One region of the Streptomyces sp. NPDC042259 genome, then DNA from elsewhere that is predicted to be linked to it. Evidence: riboswitches for the same ligand, from Rfam matches in the RefSeq annotation. Region 1 holds a riboswitch; the other holds the start of a gene.

The links. A riboswitch is a leader RNA that binds a small molecule or an ion and turns the genes downstream of it on or off. The one in region 1 is predicted to bind S-adenosylmethionine.
Region 2: linked by a shared signal. The riboswitch ahead of ACZ6MA_RS01570 (aminotransferase class V-fold PLP-dependent enzyme) and the one ahead of thrC (threonine synthase) in region 1 are both predicted to bind S-adenosylmethionine.

Annotation. Positions count from the first base shown of each region.
Region 1 covers NZ_JBVJDW010000004.1:146,109-149,309, forward strand. The annotation lists gene ACZ6MA_RS12905 (alpha,alpha-trehalose-phosphate synthase (UDP-forming)) at 1-596, opposite strand, end outside; gene ACZ6MA_RS12910 (glucosyl-3-phosphoglycerate synthase) at 649-1,596, opposite strand; SAM riboswitch class I at 1,771-1,911, shown strand; gene thrC (threonine synthase) at 1,928-3,201, shown strand, end outside.
Region 2 covers NZ_JBVJDW010000001.1:341,175-344,375, reverse strand. The annotation lists gene qcrB (cytochrome bc1 complex cytochrome b subunit) at 1-201, shown strand, start outside; gene trpD (anthranilate phosphoribosyltransferase) at 353-1,417, shown strand; SAM riboswitch class IV at 1,607-1,723, shown strand; gene ACZ6MA_RS01570 (aminotransferase class V-fold PLP-dependent enzyme) at 1,909-3,201, shown strand, end outside.

The sequences.
Region 1 (3,201 bases):
TGTTCGGCCACGTCGTCCGGCAGCATCCGGAAGTAGTCCGGCGGGGCCCAGGGGGTGTGCGAGAAGTGGCCCACGCGCAGATCCGGGCGCCGCTCGCGGAGCAGGCCCGGCACCAGCGTCAGGTGGTAGTCCTGGACGAGGACCGTGGCGCCCGGCGCGGCCTCCTCGGCGAGCGCGTCGGCGAAAGCGGCGTTGTACGCCTCGTAGGCCGCCCACTGGGCGCGGAAGTCCGCGTCGAAATCGGGCTCCAGGGGGGTCTGGTAGAGCAGGTGGTGGACGAACCACAGCACGGAATTGGCGATGCCGTTGTACGCCGCGGTGAAGACCTCGGGCGCGATGTCGAGCATCCGCACCCGCATGCCGCCGGTGTCGGCCGGGTCGAGCCCGCCGCCCGTGCGGCGGACGGCCTCGCGGTCGCCGTCGCCCAGGGCGGCGCACACCCACAGGGCGCCGGCGTCGGTCCCGATCGCGCTGAGGCCCGACACCAGCCCGCCTCCGCCCCGGCCCGCCGCGAGCGAGCCGTCCTCGCGTCGCTTGTAGGAGACGGGTCCGCGGTTGGATGCGACGAGAATCGGGGCGACGTGCTCAGCGACCATGTCGGCAGCCTTGCCAGTGCGGGAAGCACTCAAACGTACGCACGAGGGACGGTTACGCGGCGTGCCTCTGTGCGTACTCGGGCACCTCGGTCATCGGCGGCCGCTCCTCGGTGTCCACCGGGTACGTCCGCGGAACGAACCCCTCCGCGGTGCGCTCGAACTGGGTCAGCGAGGGGCGCACCAGATGGCCGCGGGCCAGTCGGAGCTGCGCGGTCCGGTAGATCGCGGCGGCCATCCGGCCCAGCGCCCGCCCGTCCTGGTGCCGGTGCTTGCGCACCCCCACGTCGACCTGGGCCAGCGCGTCCAGGCCCACGGTGTGCAGCGCGTCCACCAGCAGCCCGAGTTCGACGCCGTAGCCGACGGGGAACGGCAGCCGCTCCAGCAGCGACCGGCGGGCCGCGTACTCGCCGCCCAGCGGCTGGACGAAGCCGGCCAGCCGCGGCCAGTGCAGATTCAGCAGCGGGCGGGCCACCAGCTCCGTCACCCGGCCGCCCTGGCCCACGGCCTCGCCGAGCGGACGGTCGTACATCGCCTTGACGAAGTGCACCTCCGGATCGGTCAGCAGCGGACCGACGATGCCGGAGACGAAGCCGGCCGAGAAGTCCCGCAGGTCGGCGTCGACGAAACAGACGATGTCACCCTCGGTCGCCAGCAGCGAACGCCACAGCACCTCGCCCTTGCCGGGCAGCGCGGGCAGCCGCGGCAGCACCTCGTCCCGGTGCACGACCCGCGCCCCGGCCGCCGCCGCGACCACGGCCGTACGGTCGGTGGAACCCGAATCCAGCACCACCAGTTCATCCACCAGCGGCACCGCCTCGGTCATCAGCTCCCGGCGGATCGTCGTCACGATCGCACCGACCGTCGCCTCCTCGTTCAGCGCCGGCAGGACGACGCTGACCGTGGTGCCGGCGCCGCGCTTGGCGGCGAGAATCCGGTCGAGCGGACGGTCTGCGGCGGACCAGGAACGCCGGGCCAGCCAGCGCTCCACCTCTTCCAGCACCTGTACGACTCCTTAGCGGGGCTTCGGGATGTGGCCGGGATGTGACCCATCTCGCGGTACGGACGACTGGTTCGGGCGTCCGTGCCTTCCGTTACAGTCTTGAACAACGCGGACGGCCTTCGTATGTCGGGGTCGTCGTGCGCACAAACGCCTGGGCCGCGCCCAGTGCCATACCGCTCATCCAGAGGGGCAGAGGGATACGGCCCGTTGAAGCCCCGGCAACCCTCCCGCCGGTCCCGCGTACTCCGCGAGGCTCCCGGTGGGGAAGGTGCCAATTCCGTCCCGTGGCGACGTTCGCCACGGGGAAGATGAGGAGAAAGGGCCTCGCCTCATGGCTGTGCACACTGTCGCCACCCCCGTCGCTCTCGGACCCGCCGTCGGCCTCTCGTGCCGCGAGTGCCAGGAGCGCTTCGACCTCGGACCGGTCTTCGCCTGCGCCGTCTGCTTCGGACCGCTCGAAGTCGCCTACGACCTGCCCACCGGTGACCCCGAGGCGCTGCGCCGCCGGATCGAGGCCGGCCCGGAGAACATCTGGCGCTACGCCCCGCTGCTGCCCGTCCCCGCCGACGTGGCGGACAAGCCCAGCCTCAACCCCGGCTTCACCAAGCTGGTCAAGGCCGAAAACCTCGCCCGCGAACTGGGCGTCACCGGCGGTCTCTACGTCAAGGACGACTCCGGCAACCCCACGCACTCCTTCAAGGACCGCGTCGTCGCCATCGCCGTCGAGGCCGCCCGGGCCTTCGGCTTCACCACCCTCTCCTGCTCCTCCACCGGCAACCTGGCGGGCGCGGTCGGCGCCGCGGCCGCCCGCGCGGGCCTGAAGTCCTGCGTGTTCATCCCGCACGACCTGGAGGCGGGCAAGGTCGTCATGGCCGCCGTCTACGGCGGTGACCTCGTCGGCATCGAGGGCACCTACGACGACGTCAACCGCTTCTGCTCCGAACTGATCGGCGACCCGCTCGGCGAGGGCTGGGGCTTCGTCAACGTCAACCTCCGCCCGTACTACGGGGAGGGCTCCAAGACCCTCGCCTACGAGATCTGCGAGCAGCTCGGCTGGCGGCTGCCGGACCAGATCGTCGTGCCCATCGCGTCCGGCTCACAGCTCACGAAGATCGACAAGGGGCTCAAGGAGCTGATCGCGCTCGGTCTGGTCGAGGACCGGCCGTACAAGATCTTCGGCGCCCAGGCCGAGGGCTGCTCGCCGGTCTCGCGCGCCTTCAAGGACGGCCACGACGTCGTGCGCCCGGTGAAGCCCGACACGATCGCGAAGTCCCTCGCCATCGGAAACCCGGCCGACGGGCCGTACGTGCTCGACATCGCACGGCGGACCGGCGGCGCGGTGGAGGACGTCACCGACGCCCAGATCGTCGACGCGATCAAGCTGCTGGCCCGCACCGAGGGCATCTTCGCGGAGACGGCGGGCGGGGTGACGGTCGGCGTCACCCGGAAGCTGATCGAGGCCGGAGTGCTGGACCCGTCCCTGACGACGGTCGTGCTGAACACCGGTGACGGGCTGAAGACCCTGGACGCCGTCGCCCCGACCACCGGGCCCTCCGCGACCATCCGGCCGAGCCTCGACGCGTTCCGCGCGGCGGGCCTCGCCGG
Region 2 (3,201 bases), on a different contig from region 1:
CACACCCTCACCGCGCACGAGCAGCCCAAGCCGCTCGAGCTCGGCCCCGAGGTCGACGAGAACGGTGTGAAGCGCAAGCTGAGCGCCTCGCAGAAGCTCCGGGTGAAGCTCTCGAAGGGCTTCTACGGCGAGGGGACGCACATCCCCAAGGCCACCGCGGAGGAGTACGAGGAGATCACCAGCGGCCACGGCCACCACTGATCCCCCTCGGATCCGATCACTGATCGCCACGGCAAGAGCCCCGTCCATGCGCTGGACGGGGCTCTTCGCCGTCCCCGGTCCTGGATAGGCTGGACCCGCGAACACCGCGAACACCGCGGCATCACGGATTCGACCACCAGGAGCGTGGACCATGAACGTTGCGACCCCGGCAGGCGGCGACAGCGCGACGGCCCGCACCTGGCCGGGTGTCCTCGACGCCCTCCTCGACGGTGTGGACCTGAGCGCGGACGACACCGCCTGGGCCATGGACCGGATCATGCGCGGCGAGGCGACGGACGCGCAGATCGCCGGCTTCGCCGTCGCGCTGCGCGCCAAGGGCGAGACGGTCGCCGAGATCTCCGGTCTCGTGCGGACCATGTACGCCCACGCCAACCTCATCGAGGTGCCCGGCCCGAGCGTGGACATCGTCGGCACCGGCGGCGACGGCGCCAAGACCGTCAATATCTCCACCATGTCGGCGATCGTCGTGGCCGGCGCCGGTGCGAAGGTCGTCAAGCACGGCAACCGCGCCGCCTCCTCGGCCAGCGGCGCCTCGGACGTGCTGGAGAAGCTGGGCGTCAATCTGGACCTCACTCCGCGCCGGGTGGTGGAGGTCGCCGAGGAGGCCGGGATCACCTTCTGCTTCGCGGTGAAGTTCCACCCCGCGCTGCGTCATGTGGCGCCAGCCCGCCGCGAGTTGGGCATCCGCACCACCTTCAACGTGCTCGGCCCGCTGACCAACCCCGCACGGGTGCGGGCCCAGGCGACCGGCGTCGCCGACGCCCGGATGGCCCCGATCCTGGCCGGCGTCCTCGCCGAACGAGGCGCCTCCGCGCTCGTCTTCCGCGGCGACGACGGACTGGACGAGCTGACCACCACCGCGACCTCGCAGGTGTGGATCGTCGGCGGCGGCACGGTGCGCCGCGAGCCCTTCGACCCGCGGGACGTGGGCATCGGCCTGGTACCCGTGGAGGCGCTGCGCGGCGCGGACGCCTCGTACAACGCCGATGTCGCCCGTCGGCTGCTGGACGGCGAGACCGGCCCGGTACGGGACGCGGTGCTGCTCAACTCGGCGGCGGCGCTGGTCGCCCTGGAGCCGACCGGTGCCCCGCTGACGGAACAGATCACGGCGGGCCTGGCGAAGGCCGCGGAGTCGATCGACTCGGGCGCGGCGAAGCGGGCGCTGGAGCGGTGGGTCGCGGCGAGCAACCGCTAGCCTGGCCGGCGGTCCGTCTGTGCCGCCTGCGGCGGCTTGGCGCCCTGCGGGCGCGTCCTCAATCGCCGGACGGGCTTGAAAAGCAAGCCCGTCCGGCGATTGAGGACACCGCCGCGCAGCGGTGGTGCGCCCATCCGCCATGCGGACACCCATACCGCCAGGTGATCGGTTGTGCCATAATCTTCGCCAGGTCACGAGTGACAGCGACATAGGCCCCGGCCCGCTGTCCGGCAACCCTCCTTCCGTGGCGGGGTGCCCCGGGTGATGACCGGGTCGCGGACAAGACGTCCGCGGCAAGCGCGGATCCCTCGCCAGGGATCCTGGTCGTCGAGGGAGCTTCTTCCGTGATGCAGCGAATGCGATAGGGCCTACGGCCCGTTTCCCGTGAACTCGGCGCGCCCCGTCGCGCGTCCGGGTTCGGTTTTCCGCACGCCGGTGGTGTCTTCCCGCGTGCGTATCCGCAAACCCCCCTGTTCTCAGGAGAATTCGCCATGTCCGCATGCCCTGCCACCGCCACCGCCTCGCTCGCCGGTGCCTCCCGTCCCGACGCCTCGCTCGCCGACGGCCCCCTGCCGGTCCTCGGCGAGGACGTCCGGGTGCCGCTCGTCACCGGGGGCGAAGTGCCCTACGCGGCACTCGACTACGCGGCCAGCGCCCCGGCGCTGCGGCGGGTGTGGGACGACGTCGCGGCCTACGCGCCGTACTACGGAAGCGTGCACCGCGGGGCCGGTTACCTCTCGCAGCTGTCCACCGACCTGTTCGAGAGCAGCCGCGCCGACGTCGCCGCCTTCCTCGGCTGCCGCCCGGCCGACCAGGTCGTCTTCACCCGCTCCACCACCGACTCGCTGAACCTGCTCGCGAGCGTGGTCCCGGCCGGCACCCGGGTCTTCGTCTTCGAGACCGAGCACCACGCGTCGCTGCTGCCGTGGGAGCGGCGCGAGGACGTCGAGGTCGGCTACCTCGACGCGCCGCGCACCCCGGGCCAGGCGGTCCGGACGCTGGAGGCGGCCCTCGCCGCCCGCGAACCGTACGGCCCGGCCCTGGTCTGCGTGACCGGCGCGTCCAATGTGACCGGCGAGCTGTGGCCGGTGCGGGAGCTGGCGGCCGCGGCGCACGCGCACGGCGCCCGCATCGTGCTGGACGCCGCGCAACTGGCCCCCCACCACCCCGTGGACATCACGGAGCTGGACGTCGACTGGGTCGCCTTCTCCGGGCACAAGCTGTACGCGCCGTTCGGCGCAGGAGTCCTGGCCGGACGCGCGGACTGGCTCCGGGCCGGCGAGCCCTATCTGGCGGGCGGCGGAGCGAGCCGCAAGGTCGCCCGGCGCGACGGGGGCGGGATCGACGTCGAGTGGCACGACAGTGCCGCCCGGCACGAGGCGGGCTCGCCCAACGTCATCGGGGTCTACGCCATCGCCGCGGCCTGCAAGGCGCTCACGGAGGCGGGTTTCGAGCGGCTCGTCGAGCGCGAGCAGCGGCTCGTGCGGACCGTGCGGGCGGGCCTCGCGGAGGTGCCCGGGGTCAGGGTGCTCTCGCTGTTCGGCGACGACGCCCCGCGCGTGGGCGTCATCTCCTTCGTCGTGGAGGGCTGGAACAGCTCACACTTCGCCGCGGCGCTCTCCGCCGAGTACGGCATCGGGGTCCGCGACGGCCTCTTCTGCGCCCACCCGCTGGTGCGGACGCTGCTGGGCGACGAGCCCGGTGAGCCCGGCGAGTGCGGTGCCCCCGACGAGGGCACCTCGCTCAACGCCCTCCGCGTCAGCTTCGGCGCGGGCACGCCGGAC